2 regions of the Klebsiella sp. NPDC088457 genome follow, and region 2 is predicted to be linked to the other one. Evidence: predicted binding sites of a transcription regulator. Region 2 holds the regulator's gene; the other holds the start of a gene.
What was found. The regulator Fur, encoded in region 2, represses iron uptake genes when iron is present. The targets are predictions, from matches to a motif close to ATAATAATGAGAACNACTATCAA.
Positions count from the first base shown of each region.

Region 1: the regulator Fur is predicted to act here: its motif matches at 4,018-4,040, upstream of sodA (superoxide dismutase [Mn]).

Region 1 covers NZ_JBJDNH010000053.1:25,196-33,142, forward strand. The annotation lists gene rhaB (rhamnulokinase) at 1-711, opposite strand, end outside; gene rhaS (HTH-type transcriptional activator RhaS) at 1,024-1,860, shown strand; gene rhaR (HTH-type transcriptional activator RhaR) at 1,934-2,791, shown strand; gene rhaT (L-rhamnose/proton symporter RhaT) at 2,788-3,822, opposite strand; gene sodA (superoxide dismutase [Mn]) at 4,115-4,735, shown strand; gene yiiM (6-hydroxyaminopurine reductase) at 4,806-5,480, shown strand; gene cpxA (envelope stress sensor histidine kinase CpxA) at 5,579-6,952, opposite strand; gene cpxR (envelope stress response regulator transcription factor CpxR) at 6,949-7,647, opposite strand; gene cpxP (cell-envelope stress modulator CpxP) at 7,797-7,947, shown strand, end outside.
Region 2 covers NZ_JBJDNH010000011.1:614-8,560, reverse strand. The annotation lists gene ACI2JR_RS08925 (substrate-binding domain-containing protein) at 1-142, shown strand, start outside; gene ACI2JR_RS08920 (sugar phosphate isomerase/epimerase family protein) at 214-1,266, shown strand; gene ACI2JR_RS08915 (Gfo/Idh/MocA family protein) at 1,276-2,448, shown strand; gene ACI2JR_RS08910 (substrate-binding domain-containing protein) at 2,491-3,507, opposite strand; gene ACI2JR_RS08905 (phytanoyl-CoA dioxygenase family protein) at 3,652-4,797, shown strand; gene fur (ferric iron uptake transcriptional regulator) at 4,860-5,312, opposite strand; gene fldA (flavodoxin FldA) at 5,605-6,135, opposite strand; gene ybfE (LexA regulated protein) at 6,285-6,578, opposite strand; gene ybfF (esterase) at 6,712-7,485, opposite strand; gene seqA (replication initiation negative regulator SeqA) at 7,669-7,947, shown strand, end outside.

The DNA.
Region 1 (7,947 bases), on a different contig from region 2:
ATCGTGACTGGCGACAGCGACCACCGGAATGGCGTTCCCCTGCGGACACGTCCAGTGGCCGATCACGTTACCCGGATGACGCGGCGTGCCGAACCACGCGCGCGGCGCCCCGGTCCAGCTCAGCAGGTCGTCATCCCAGCTATCGCTATCAATATTGACCAGCTGGGTGGTGGTGGCGTTGGTGTATTCCCAGTTCATCCTGCCGGTCAGACGGAAGCTGAAATAGTCGGGGATCAGCAGCGCATGCACGGCCTGGCTGACCAGTTCAGGCTGTTGTTCAACCAGTGCGCGCAGCTGATACAGGGTGTTGAAGGGCATAAACTGGATGCCGCTGCGACGGTAGATCTCGGCGCGTCCTATCTGCTCTTCAGCATGCTGCATCAGACCGTGGGTGCGAGCGTCGCGGTAGGAGATCGGTAGGCCGACGCGTTGCCCCTGCTCGTTCAGCAGCACATAATCCACGCCCCAGGTATCAATACCGATGCTATCGATGGCGATTCCCTGTTCGCAGACCTTTGCCAGCCCGCGGCGAATTTCGCCTTCCAGACGGTCGATATCCCAACAGTCATAGCCCGCCACCTTGCGCAGACTATTGGTGAAACGATGAATCTCACGCAGCGTCAGCGCACGCTGCGCGCGGTCGTAGCGGGCAAGCATGACCCGCCCGCTGGAGGCGCCTAAATCAACGGCTACACAATGACGAAAGCTCATGGGGAGATCCTTGTGAAAATCATTGTCAGCAGTCTAAAAAAGTCATGCGCCGCCGACCTTCTTGCCACGGACAGGGAAAATTGGCGGCTGGCAACAAAGCAAAGGTGACCGTGAGAGAGGTCACAATTTCGCTTAATCAGCGGGACGGTCAGGGATGTGATGTTGTCCGCAGTTCCCGATCTTTCCGGCTATTTCTTGAAAATGCGGCAGGCTTTACGAATTTTGCGGTCAAAAATTGAAGGCCGGAATGCTAACCCTTAATTACTATTTGCTTCACTGATTGATAACATTTCTCATTTCGAGGGCGCAGCTATGACCATATTGCACAGTGTGGATTTCTTTAAGTCCGGGACTTCTGCTGTTGCCATTGAGCCACGCCTTCCTCAGTCGGCGTTTCCGGAACATCACCACGATTTCCATGAAATCGTCATCGTTGAGCACGGCACCGGGATCCACGTTTTTAACGGGCAGCCCTATACCATCAGCGGTGGCTCGGTGTGTTTTATTCGCGATCACGACCGTCATCTCTATGAGCACACCGACAATTTGTGTCTGACCAACGTGCTGTATCGCGCGCCGGATGCCTTTCGCTTTCTCAACGGGGTTAATCAGCTGTTGCCCCAGGAGCAGGAGGGAAACTATCTCTCCCACTGGCGGGTGAATCAGACGGTGTTGCAGCAGGTACGGCAGATTGTCGATCGGCTGGACCATGCCGGCCACGAAGCGGATATGCATACCATCGCCGGCCGCGAGATTCTGTTTATGCAACTGCTGGTGCTGCTGCGTAAAAGCAGCCTTGCGGAAGAGGCGGCGGACAACGAAGCGCGGCTCAATCATCTGCTGGCCTGGCTGGAAGATCACTTCGCCGACGAGGTGTGCTGGGAGGAGGTGGCGGCGAAGTTTTCACTGTCGCTGCGGACCTTGCATCGTCAGCTTAAGCAGCAAACGGGTTTGACGCCGCAGCGCTACCTCAACCGGGTGCGGTTAGTGAAGGCGCGTCACCTGCTGCGCCATAGCGATGAAAGCGTGACGGAAATCGCCTATCGCTGCGGATTTGGCGACAGTAACCACTTTTCGACGCTTTTTCGCCGGGAGTTTTCATGGTCGCCGCGCGATATTCGCCAGGGGCGGGACGCTATTCTTCAGTAACGCGAGAGCAGTCAACGTTTTAGCCAGCAAAAACGCCAATAATAAAATGTTTTTTGGCGGTGGAGTTCTTGTCGTGGCCGGTCAGCTGATTCTTCGCAAAGATGAGTTTTTTGCTTCTCCTTCTCAGGCGGTAGCGGTCGCCGATCGTTACCCGCAAAATGTCTTCGCCGAGCATACCCACGAGTTCTGTGAGCTGGTGCTGGTGTGGCGTGGAAACGGCCTGCACGTCCTTAACGATCGTCCCTGGCGCATCACCCGTGGCGATCTGTTCTACATTCGCGCCGAAGATAAACACTCCTATGCTTCGGTTAACGATTTAGTCCTGCAAAACGTGATTTATTGCCCGGACCGGCTGCGGCTGAATTTTGACTGGGCGGCTCATATTCCCGGTCTGTTTGGCACGCCGTGGATCCCGCACTGGCGGATCGGCAGCTCCGGTATGACCCAGGTGCGCCAGGTGATTACCCAGCTCGAGCAGGAGAGCTCCCGCGGCGACGCGCAGGCGAATAACATGGCCGAGCTGCTGTTTGCGCAGCTGGTGCTGGTTCTCCAGCGTCACCGCTATGCCACCGATAACCTGGCGGCGACCCAAAGCGAAACGCTCCTCGATAAACTGCTGACCGAACTGGCGGGCAGCCTGAACCGGCCTTTTGTCCTCGACCGCTTTTGTCTGCGGGAAGGGTGCGGCGAACGCGCGCTACGCCAGCAGTTTCGCCAGCAGACCGGGATGACGATTAACCACTATCTGCGGCAGCTGCGGATTTGCCACGCGCAGTATTTATTGCAGCATACGGAGCGGTTGATTGGCGAAATCGCCATGCAGTGCGGGTTTGAAGACAGCAACTACTTTTCCGTGGTGTTCAACCGGGAAATTGGCATGACCCCCGGACAGTGGCGGCAACGCAGCCGCGTTGCCGCCTGGGAGGGTTAGTTCGCCATCCCGAGGCCGACGATATTGGCGGCGATAATAATCACCACGCAGCCCAGGCTTAACACGCTGACCGGCCGACGGCCGGCGTTGTTCCACTCCTTCAGCACCAGCCCGACCAGGCCGCCGCACAGCACATAGAAGCTCATATGCAGCATCCAGCTCATGTAGTCATACTGCGCGGGAATGCTGGCGTGACCCCAGGCATAGAAGAAGAACTGCAGGTACCACATCAGGCCGCCAAGCGCCGACAGCAGCACGTTGGCCACGATCAGCGGTTTGGCCAGCGAGAAGTCGGCTCTGAGCGACAGACTTTTCACTTTCGCCAGGCGAATAAAGCAAAAGCCAAGGTTGACCAGCGCGCCGCCGCCCATAATCACCACGTAGCTGGGCAGGGCGGTGTACAGCGGATCGACGCCCAATGCTGCCGCGGCATCGTGCATCGGCCGGGCGGCGTTCATCGCAAAAGACATGCCGGCGGAAAAAACACCGCACATCACCGCCAGCATCAGCCCTTTTTTCAGGTTGAAATCTTCGGCTTTAAAGCCCATTTTGCGCTCTTTCAGCTGGCCTGCCCGCGTGACGATGGCAACGCCAACCACCGCCACCAGCACCCCGAGCAAGGTCATCTGGCCGCCCTGGGTGTGAATTAATATCGCGAACTGGCCGTTGATAATCGGGGTCATCAGGGTGCCGACAATCAAGGTGATACCAATCGCGATACCGATCCCCATCGACATACCGAGGTAGCGCATCGTCAGGCCGTAATTGATGTTGCCGATCCCCCACATGGCGCCAAACAGAAATACCGGCAGCAGCGTGGAGGCGTTGAAAGAGCGGTAATAGGCCCAGAAATCGGGCAGCAGCATGGCGCTAATGGCCCACGGAAGAACCAGCCAGGAGACAATCCCGCCGATAGACCACATGGTTTCCCATGACCACTGTTTAACTTGTTTGAACGGGGCATAGAAACAGGCTGCACTGGCCGCACCTATCAAATGCCAAAAAATACCCATCGTAATCGCGTGACTCATTGATTTTATCCTCATCTATTTTTTTATCGGATAAATCTTCTTCCGACACGATGAGTGTAAAAATCGGTCAGTTTTTTCACCTTCAGGCTGTTGCCATGTGATGTTGAACCCTGGCAATCAACGGCTTAATTACTTGTTCCAGCTCACAAAAATGCGCCTATGCCTTGCAGTTATAACCTTATTAAAAATACGGCATTGATAAGCGTTTTCAATATCATTTAATTAACTATAATGAACCAACTGCTTACGCGGCCTTAACACTTCCTGCCGCTTGACAATAATGGAGAGGATTATGAGTTATACACTACCAGCCCTGCCGTACGCTTATGACGCCCTGGAACCGCACTTCGATAAGCAGACGATGGAAATCCATCACACTAAACACCACCAGGCCTACGTTAACAACGCCAACGCGGCGCTGGAAAGCCTGCCAGAATTCGCCAGCCTGCCTGTTGAAGAACTGATCGCTAAACTGGATCAGCTGCCGGCTGACAAAAAAGGCGTTCTGCGTAACAACGCAGGCGGCCACGCGAACCACAGCCTGTTCTGGAAAGGCCTGAAAACCGGCACGACCCTGCAGGGTGACCTGAAAGCCGCGATCGAACGTGATTTCGGTTCCGTTGATAACTTCAAAGCTGAGTTTGAAAAAGCGGCAGCGACCCGTTTCGGTTCCGGCTGGGCGTGGCTGGTACTGAAAGGCGACAAACTGGCCGTGGTTTCTACCGCAAACCAGGACTCCCCGCTGATGGGTGAAGCTATTTCTGGCGTTTCCGGCTTCCCGATTCTGGGCCTGGACGTATGGGAACACGCTTACTACCTGAAATTCCAGAACCGTCGCCCGGACTACATCAAAGAGTTCTGGAACGTGGTTAACTGGGACGAAGCAGCAGCGCGTTTTGCCGCCAAAAAATAAGGTTGCATTGTGCTGAACGAGAAGCGAGTCTGATGACTCGCTTTTTTTGTATCGGCACAAGGAGCAGCAGATGCACTATCCGCTAAATGTCTACATCGGTCGCGTCCGCGACTATCCCGGCAGCCGCCCGAGCGCGATTGATAAAATTCAGGTCGATGGCGAGTTAACCCTCGGCGAGCTTGGGCTGGAAGGCGATGAGCAGGCGGAAAAGAAAATTCATGGCGGGCCGGATCGCGCGCTGTGCCACTACCCGCGCGAGCACTATGCCGACTGGATCCGCGAATTCCCCGAGCAGGCCGATCTGTTCTGCTCCCCGGCCTTTGGCGAAAATCTTTCTACCGAAGGGCTGACCGAGAAAAACGTCAATATCGGCGATATCTTCCGCTGGGGCGAGGCGCTGATTCAGGTTACGCAGCCCCGATCGCCATGTTTTAAACTCAATTTCCATTTTGGCATCAGCGATATGGCGCAGCTGATGCAGAACAATGGCCAAACAGGCTGGCTGTATCGCGTGGTGGCGGGCGGGCAGGTCTCCAGCGATGCGCCGCTGGAACGGGTCTCCCGGGTGAGCGACGTGAGCGTTCAGGAAGCCGGGGCGATAGCCTGGCACCTGCCGTTCGACGATGAGCAGTATCATCGCCTGCTGTCTGCGGCAGGACTGTCGGCGAGCTGGACCCGGACCATGCAGAAACGACGTCTGAGCGGAAAAATCGAGGATGCTTCGCGCCGCCTGTGGGGAAAATAATTTCCCCACAGGCGCCAACGCCTTATCCGGGCTACGAGGGTTGCGCAGTTCACTACGTGTAGCCCGGCTAAGCGCAGCGCGAGCCGGGGATGAACGTATCAGGTGCGCTTATACAACGGCAGCCAGATCGTCAGGCGTAAACCGCCTAATGGGCTGTCATCGGCTTTGACCCAACCGCGATGCTGTTGAATCGCCGCTTCGACAATCGCCAGTCCCAGACCGGTGCCGCCAGACTCGCGATCGCGCGCTTCGTCGGTACGGTAGAACGGACGGAAAATCTGCTCGCGATCCTCCGGGCTGACGCCCGGACCGTCGTCATCGACGTTAACCGTGATGCCGTCTTTATCCACCGAAAAACTGACCGAAATTTTGGTATGCGAGTAGCGCAGCGCGTTGCGCACGATATTCTCCAGCGCGCTTTCCAGCGCATTGGGGTTGCCGTACAGCGGCCAGGGACCCGGCGGATACTCCACGGTGAAGGATTTGCCAACCTGCTCAGCCTCGAATGCGGCGTTATCCAGCACTTCACCCCATAGCTGATTGGCTTTCACCGTTTCGCTCACCAGGGCGTTGTTCGCCTGGTTGCGCGACATCACCAGCAGGTCGTTGATCATGCTGTCCAGCCGGTGGGCTTCCGTCTCAATACGCTCAAGCTCTTTGCTCTCGCCGCTGCGACGGCGCAGCAAGGCGGTGCCGAGCTGCAGGCGCGTAAGCGGCGTACGCAGTTCGTGGGAAATATCGGACAACAAACGCTGCTGGCCGGTCATCATCCGCTCCAGCGCCGTCACCATCTGGTTAAAACTGGCCCCGGCGGCTAAAAACTCCTGCGGGCCGGCTTCCAGCTCAGGATGCTGACGCAGGTTGCCTTGCGCGACCTCATCGGCGGCATTTTTCAGCTTACGCGCCGGCTTGGCCAGGCTCCACGCGAGCCACAGCAGCAGCGGTGAACTGACCAGCATCGTGACAATCAGCAGCAGTAACGGGCGGTCGAACAGCAGGTTGATAAAATCGGATTGGGAGGTGCTGGCAGGGCGGATAAGATAGAGCTGGTAATTATCTTCCCCATCCCTGACGGAAAACGGCCCGACCATTTCCAGGCGCCCGTAGCGTTTTTTCTGCGGATGATCGGCATTATCGGCCTGGCCGATAAAGTTACGAATGATCTGCATTTCGTTGCGTTCTGCGCCGATAACGCGCCCTTCGCTGGTGACCAGCAGTAAACGCTGTCCCGGCGGGGCCCACTTATCGATGGCGCGGAACAGACGCCGCCACCACATCAGGTCATTTGGCGGATCGGTCGCCAGTTCGGCCTCGACGTGCTGTTCGATCATGGTGCCCTGGCGCTGCTCGCTTTCCAGGAGTTCGGTCATCTGGCGCGAATCCAGCTTGGGCAACATCAGAACCAGCATCAACACCAGCGCCAGCGTGAGCCAGAAAATAGCGAAGATGCGTGCGGTTAAACTTCCAATCATGAAGCTGAAACCATCAGGTAGCCACGGCCGCGCAGGGTTTTAAACCACGGATGACCGTCTTTACGCTCCGGCAGCTTACGCCGCAGGTTGGAAATATGCATATCGATGGCGCGGTCAAATGGCGTCAGGCGTTTGCCCAACACCTCCTGACTCAGATGTTCACGTGACACCACCTGACCAAGATGCTGCGCCAGCAGGTAGAGCAGGGTGAACTCGGTACCGGTCAGCTCCAGCGTTTGCCCGTCAAAATTGGCTTCCTGACGGCCTGGGTTGAGGCTCAACGCGTCAACTTCCAGCGTCGGTGAGCCGGCTTCGGTGGTTTGTTGCTGCTCGCTCCAGTGAGAACGACGCAGAATCGCGCGTATGCGCGCCACCAGTTCACGATCGTTAAACGGCTTAGGTAGGTAGTCATCCGCGCCCAGCTCAAGGCCGAGAACGCGATCCAGCTCGCTGCCGCGGGCAGTTAGCATGATAACCGGGGTCTGGTGTGTCTGACGCAACTCTTTAAGCGTATCGATACCGTTTTTCTTCGGCATCATCACATCAAGTAAAAGTAAATCGATGCTGTCGTCCAGAAGGGCCAGCGCCTGTTCCCCGTCATGGGCTACGAGCACGTTAAATCCTTCCATATCGAGCAGCTCTTTTAACAGGGAGGTGAGCTCCCGGTCATCATCAACTAACAGGATTTTATTCATTGTTTAAATACCTCCGAGGCAGAAATTACGTCATCAAGGCTCGCTAATCCATGACTTTACGTTGTTTTACACCCCCTGACGCATGTTTGCAGCCCGAATCGTAGACTGGCTCTCGTTGAATCGCGACACAAACGTTTTGGGAGTATGTGATGCGCAATGTTATTGCTGCCGTCATGGCCTCAACGCTGGCGCTAAGTGCATATAGCCAGGCCGCTGAAGTCGTTACCAGCGTTAACTGGCTCCCCGGAGACGATGGGGCACAGCGCAGCAGCCAGAGTCATATGTTTGACGGCATAAGTC
Region 2 (7,947 bases):
ATTTCAGGATGCCAAAGCCCAGGCCTTCGGCGCCGTCGATATGGCTGAGAAAATATCGAAAGGAGAAAAGGTTAAAGATATTGAATTTATCCCCTTCCAGCTTATTACCCCGGAAAATTATCAGAAATTTATGACCCATTAATCACGGGACAGTCAACGCACAATAAGTGCACTGATGAGGTTTATTAGTGCACGTTTTATTACGGAGTTTTTATGCTTACGATGAAAGGTCCTGGCGTTTTTCTTGCGCAGTTTGCCCGGGATGAAGCGCCTTTTCATTCGCTGAACGCGATTGCCGGCTGGGCGGCAGCAAAAGGGTTTAAAGGGGTGGAAATTCCCAGCTGGGATTCGCGCCTGATTAACCTCGGGCGCGCGGCGGAGAGCCAGATCTATGCCGATGAAGTGCTGGGCGTCCTCGATGAACACGGGCTGGCATTGACCGACCTCGCCAGCCATCTGCAGGGACAGCTGGTGGCGCTGCATCCGGCTTTCGATCTGCCTGCCGATAGCTTTGCCCCGCCGGCGCTGCGCAATAATCCACGGGAGCGCCAGCAGTGGGCAAGCGAGCAGCTGCTGCTGGCGGCAAAGGCTTCGCGGCGGCTGGGATTGACGAAGCATGTCACCTTTTCCGGTACCCTGCTGTGGCCCTATCTCTACCCCTATCCGCAGTGGCCGGAAGGGTTGATTGAAGAGGGGTTTACCGAGCTGGCCCGCCGCTGGACGCCGATCCTCAACGCCTTTGATGAACAAGGCGTCGATCTGTGTTACGAAATCCATCCCACTGAAGATCTTCATGATGGACTGACCTTTGAGCGTTTCCTGGAAAAAACGGGTAATCACCGGCGCTGCAACATCATGTATGACCCGAGCCACTTGATCTTACAGGGCATGGATTACCTGACCTACATCGACCATTACCACGAACGCATTAAAGCATTTCACGTTAAGGATGCCGAGTTTCGCCCGGACGGCAAAACCGGCGCCTATGGCGGCTATCAGCCGTGGAGTCGCCGGGCGGGGCGCTTTCGTTCGCCGGGAGACGGGCAGATCGACTTCGGGGCGATCTTTTCAAAACTGACCGGCTATGACTTTGACGGCTGGGCGGTTCTTGAATGGGAATGCTGTTTTAAGAATCCGGAAGACGGAGCCCGGGAGGGGGCGCAGTTTATCGCGGAACACATCATAAAGGTGACCGATCAATCCTTTGATGATTTCTGTAAATCCTATGCCGATCGTTCGGTAAACCGAAGCATTCTCGGACTTTAAGAGGGCAAAATGAGCAGACAAACTTTGCAGGGACGGCGTATTCGCTTAGGAATGGTGGGCGGCGGAGAGGGGGCTTATATCGGCGGAATTCATCGCTTTGCCGCACGGCTTGACGACCGTTACGCGCTGGTGGCCGGCGCATTTGACGTCGATGCGGAAAGGGGACGGGCGTTTGCTCTCGACAATTTGATCGCCGAAGATCGCGCCTATAGCGATTATCAGAGCATGATTGCCGCCGAAGCGGCCCGCGAGGACGGCGTTGATATCATCGCTATCTGTACGCCGAATTTTACCCATTTCCCGATAGCCCGCGCCTGCCTTGAAGCGGGGATTGATGTCATTTGCGAAAAGCCGCTCACCACCACCCTGGCGGAGGCGGAGGCGCTGCAGGAGATCGTGGCGCGAACCGGGCGTTTCCTCGGCGTGACCTACACCTACTCGGGTTACCCGATGGTTGTGGAGGCGCGTGCGCGGATCGCGGCAGGGCTGCTGGGTAAGGTACGCACCGTGCAGGTGGAATATCCACTGGAGTGGATGGCCACCGGCGTGGAGCTGAAGAATAACCAGCAGGCGGCCTGGCGGGTCGACCCGCTGAAAAACGGCCGCGGCGGGTCGATTGGCGATATTGGCACGCACGCCTACCATCTGGCCGGGTACGTCACGGGGCTGAAGGCGCAGAGCGTGCTGGCGGATTTAGCCACTTTTGTTGAAGGCCGCGCTCTGGATGATAATGCGCATGTGCTGATCCGCTATGAAGGCGGCGCGCGTGGGATGTTGTGGTCTTCGCAGGTGGCTATCGGCTGCGCCAACGCGCTGCGTCTGCGGGTTTTTGGCGAAAAAGGCAGTTTGATCTGGTTCCAGGAGCAACCCAACGAACTGGTTTTCACTCCGTTAGAAGGGGTGACGCAAATCATTAAGCGCGGGCGCGCGGATCTGGATGCGCTAACGCAAGCGCGTACCCGCACGCCGCCGGGCCATCCTGAAGGCTATATCGAGGCGTTCAGCAACCTCTACAGCGGCTTCGCCGCAGCCTTGCATAGCCGTGAGGCGCAGCAGGCGCTCAGCGTGACGGGGGCCGCCGTACCGCAGGTATATGATGGGCTTAAAGGCGTGGCGTTTGTCGATGCGGTTGTCGACAGCCATGAGCAGGGATCGGTGTGGGTCACGCCAGCATACCGCTGAGGCGACGTGGATGCGCATTCTTCACCGAGTGCGCATCTTCCTTCAGGTATACATATTGAACCGGGTGATGATGTTGATCCGCGAATAGGGTTTGAGCGAGTCGGCCTCAGAGATAAAACCATGGAAGGCCAGCAGGGAGCGGAATGCGGTTTGCGCATCCAGCTGCAGATTGTGTTCTATCAGCGCATCGATTTTCCCCGCCTGCATCAGAGCCCGGTTTTCCCGGTCAAAATCATGGCCGATAAAGGTCTTTATGCGTCTGTTTCGCTCCGCGAAGGCGCGGATAATTCCCGCGTTGCCGCCGCCGACGGTATAGACCGCTTCGGTATGCGGATGAGCATCAAGGTACTGGCACAGACATGCGTACATCTGATGGTCAATTCCCAATCCGCCGGCGACGACATTGACGCTGTTGCGCGGGGCAAACTGTTCAATTCCGGAGATAAATCCGGCAATACGCTCCCGCTCACCGATGAAGTCGTTGCTGCCGGTGACGGCTGCAATTTGGGTACTGTCGGCGCCCAGCCATTTTGACATCAAAAATGCCGCGGCTTGGCCCGCATCAACATTATCCATACCGATGTAGCGCAGACGGGCGCTGGACGGAATATCGGTCACGATGGTGACAACCGGAACGCGGCGTTTGAGCAATGCATCGATGGTGGGGACCAGAGAGGGAGAGTTCATGGCCTTTAAAATCACGCCGTGGCTGCTGAGCGCGCTTTTTTTCAGCAGCGCGTTCATCTCTCGCTCGCTGATGTCTTCGTAACAGTGGAAGCGAAGTTGAATGCGAAAGGGGTTGAAGCTGGCTAACTGGCTGCTGAGCGCCTCCCTGACCAGCTCGCTGAAGCGTTCCGGGGTATGCATGATGACGTCGAAATAGAGCGTTCTCCCCTGGGCGAGCCCGGACTTTTGCAGCAGTTCCAGATCGGCCAGCGCCTGCTGAATACGATGCAGCGTTTGCGGGTGTACCTGCCCCCGATTATGTAGCGCCCGATCGATCGTGGCGAGACTCAGTCCTGACTGAGCGGCTATCTGCTTTTGGGTAAATTTTGGCATCGATCACATGAGGTTTTTATGAGGTGTTTTTGAGGTTCTTGATGTGGAGTCTAGCTGCTAAGTTATTTCTTAACAACGTTCGTTTTCGAGACGTTGAACAAAAAAATAATATCCCTCTGTCCCCATTATCCCGTGGAGCTGCTCATGACATCGCAATATTTTATCCGACCCGAACGGGCCTCAGTTGAGGATTTCAACACCTTCTGCCAGCAGCAGGTTAACAGGCAAGACTATCCGCTGGTCAGCGAAGTCGCAGAAGAAATCCTGATTTACGACCATGATGTATTAGCGCAGGCCGCGGCGGCCAATAAGCATGCGGTATTAAGTGAGCTGCATCAGGGGCTGTCTTACGGTCCCGGAGTGCTGGTGGTGCGCGGGCTTTATCAGGATATGGATGTCATCGACCGCGCCTCTGAGGTGTTCGAGACCATCATGGCCGATGAGTCTCGCACCCGGGTTCAGGCCGATCATTTTTCACGCGCCGGTAATAATGGCCGGATCTGGAATGCGTTACAAAAGCTGGCGGAGCGTAGCCCGCGGACCTTCTGTGACTACTATGCCAACGAAATGCTGGGGTTAATTTGTCAGGCGTGGCTGGGGCCCGCGTGGAGCATGACCTCCCAGGTTAATCAGGTTCGTCCTGGCGGAGAGGCGCAGCAGCCCCATCGCGATTATCATCTCGGCTTTCAGCAGAGCGAGTTTGTTGCAGAGTTTCCCATTTCGGTGCAGATCCTGTCGCAGTATTTGACCCTACAAGGGGCGGTTGCGCATAGCGATATGCCGCTGGCGTCGGGGCCGACGCGCCTGCTGCCGTTTTCGCATCAGTATGAGCTCGGCTATATGGCCTACCGTCAGCCGGCGTTCGTCGACTACTTTAACCAGCATTACGTGCAGCTGCCGTTGCAAAAAGGCGACGGGCTGTTTTTTAACCCGGCGCTGTTTCATGCCGCCGGGAACAACACGACCGCTGACTGGATTCGTACCGCTAATCTTTTGCAGGTCTCCTCGGCGTTCGGCGTGCCGATGGAAGATGTGAACCATGAACGGGTGCTGAAAAAAATCTATCCGCAGCTTCAGCACGGACAATATCGCGCGGGAGATTTTCAGGCGCTGATTGCCGTGGCTGCCCGGGGTTACTCATTCCCGACGAATCTTGATACCGATCCGCCGTTAGGGGGAATGGTGCCGAAAACTCAGCAGACATTGGTGCTCGAAGCGCTTGACAATAACTGGGATGAGGAACAGTTTGCCCACGCCCTGGATGAGCATACCGCACGAAGAAAAGGGTAGGCCTCCGGGCATAAAAAAAGCCAACCTGCCGGTTGGCTTTTTGCTGTTTGCACTACGGGAAATTATTTTTCCACCGCGTCGTGCGCGTGTTCATCTTCGCGGCAGTCGCCTTCTGCACAGTGGCCGTACAGGTACAGACTGTGGTTGGTCAGACGGATGCCGTGGCGGTGGGCAATTTCACGCTGACGCGCTTCGATAGACTCATCGCTGAATTCGATCACTTTGCCACAATCGAGGCAGATAAGGTGATCGTGATGATGCTGTTGGGTCAGTTCGAAGACAGATTTGCCGCCTTCGAAGTTGTGGCGGGTAACAATGCCGGCATCATCAAACTGGTTCAGTACGCGATAAACAGTAGCGAGACCAATTTCTTCACCCATGTCGATCAGGCGCTTGTATAAATCTTCCGCACTGACGTGATGGTTATCCGGTTCCTGCAGGACTTCCAGGATTTTTAATCGTGGAAGTGTGACTTTCAGGCCAGCCTTCTTTAATGCGGTATTGTTGTCAGTCATGCGGAATCTGTCCTGTTGCTAAACGATCTACTTCCATCAGCGGAAGTAATACAGAGAATCACCCGATGCAATGCGTCTCATTATAGAACTGCCATCGTTAAATGAAAACTGCAAGTATTGGGCCTTGTATGCTGTCAAAAACGAGGTATCAGCTACAAACTGTGTCACCTGACCTCGTTAAATCAGAGGACATTGTACAGATATGTGATTAAAAGTTAAAAACTTGTAGCTATTAGTTTGATTGCTTCTATCTATTAATACGGCGAAACTTAACGGTAACGCCGCTTAATTATCAGGCGTTTTTGATTTCTTCGAGGTGCAGCTCGTCAGAAATCTGTTTAACCCATTGGCTGACGCGTTCGTTGGTCAGCTCCGGCTGGCGGTCTTCATCGATAGCCAGACCGACGAAGTGATCGTCATCCGCCAGGCCCTTAGAGGCTTCGAAGTGGTAGCCAGCAGTCGGCCAGTGGCCAACGATGGTCGCGCCGCGCGGTTCGATGATATCGCGAATGGTACCCAGCGCATCACAGAAGTATTCGGCATAATCTTCCTGATCGCCACAGCCAAACAGCGCCGCCAGCTTACCGTTGAAATCGACCTCTTCCAGCGTCGGGAAGAAATCATCCCAGTCGCACTGGGCTTCACCGTAGTACCAGGTTGGGATACCGAGCAGCAGAATGTCGTAGGCTTGTAGATCTTCTTTGCTGCTCTTGGCAATGTCGTGAACATCAGCAACATCTTTACCAAGCTGTTTTTGAATCATTTTTGCAATATTTTCGGTGTTGCCAGTGTCGCTGCCAAAAAAGATGCCGATGATTGCCATGAGTAAAATAACCTCTTGAAACTTAATGATGTGGTAGTGGCGTAATGCCCGCAGATAACGGCAATCATAGCAGAACAGGGGAGGGCGCGGAAACAGCAATCACGCCCGACTGCACACTCTGCTACATGAAAGCGTGTTTTTGAGGATTTTTAGACTTTATCCTGGCTGTGCAGGGTCGCCAGCTGGCGCATCAGCATCTCTTCGATCAAATCGCTGCGGTTCATATTGCGGGCTTCCGCCAGCTCATTGAGCGCATCAACGGCCTCGGCGTTAAGTTTTAACTCCACGCGCTTCAGGCCGCGAACCTTGTCGCGTTTGAGCTGATTGCGTTTGTTTATGCGCAGCTGTTCATCGCGCGAAAGCGGATTGGTCTTTGGTCTACCCGGGCGACGCTCGGTTGCGAACAAATCTAATGTCGTACGGTCCGTTTGTTCTTTTGCCATGATTCAGAGTGACTTCGGGGAAACAAGTTGCCGGGCTATAGCCGACACAGATAGCGCGCCATAATACATCAGGCGAACCGCTGCGCCAACGACCACGGGCATTCTGCCGCGCGGTCGGGCAGTTTTTAGCCAGTTACGCCGCTAAAGAGCCGAGATAGCGGCGAATTGCGCGCAATACGGCTTCAGGTTTCTCCGCATGCACCCAGTGACCGGCGCCGGCAATGACGTGCGCCCGCGCCTGCGGGAACTGCGCCAGCAGCGGGGCGCGATATTCATCGGTCACGTAGGGGGAGTTGCCTCCGGGAATGAACAGCGCCGGATGGGGCCAGGCGGGCACGGTTTGCCAGCCCACGATGTGCGGGTATTGATCCCACAATACCGGGACGTTGAAGCGCCACTGGCCATCCACGAAGGATTTCAGCAGAAACTGAATCACGCCTTCTTCCTGCAGATGCTCTCTCATCACCGCCGCCGCCTGCTGGCGAGAGCTGGCCCCGGCGGCGGTTACGGCATTAATGGCGGTAAAAATTTCATCATGGCGGCGTATATGATAGTCCACCGGGGCAATATCAATCGCCACCAGGCCAGCGATGCGCTCCGGCGCCAGGGCGCTGAGGGCCATCACCGCTTTACCGCCCATCGAGTGACCAATAAAGGTCGCTTTTTCGATCTGGCGATCGTCAAGGGTATCGAGCAGATCCTGGGCCATCGCCGGGTAGGTCATCTCCGGCGAACGGGGGGAAAGACCGTGGTTGCGCATATCGACCTGCAAAATATCGTAGCCGGCGACCAGGTCGCGAGCGAGGATGCCCAGGTTGTCGAGGCTGCCAAACAGGCCGTGGACCAGGACGACAGGGGAATTATTGTGCGGGTTTTGTGCAGATTGCGCTCGGCTATTTAATTTCATGGCAAAGTTCTTTTTTTCGCTCCGTCGGGTTAGGGTATTATGTTGGACATTCTGCCATTCGGCTGCAAGACCCAGAGCTATCTGAGTTTTACCGCCATCCTGGTTTGACGCTATCCGCGGTCAGGATTTGTCCTTATAATCCTGACAACTTGTATTCAGAATAAGATATCGTACTGGATTAAGATGAAAACAATTGAAGTTGATGATGATCTCTATCGCTATATTGCCAGCCACACCCAGCATATCGGCGAGAGTGCATCCGACATTTTACGGCGCATGCTGAAATTTTCCGCCGTTTCCCAGCCTGCTGCACCGGTGGCGAAATCCGCCCTGGCCCCGGCAGCGACGCCTGCCGTAGAGGTGAAGCCCGCGAATCCGGCGAAAGATAAAGTCCGCGCGATGCGCGAGCTGCTGTTATCTGATGAATACGCCGAACAAAAACGCGCGGTAAACCGCTTTATG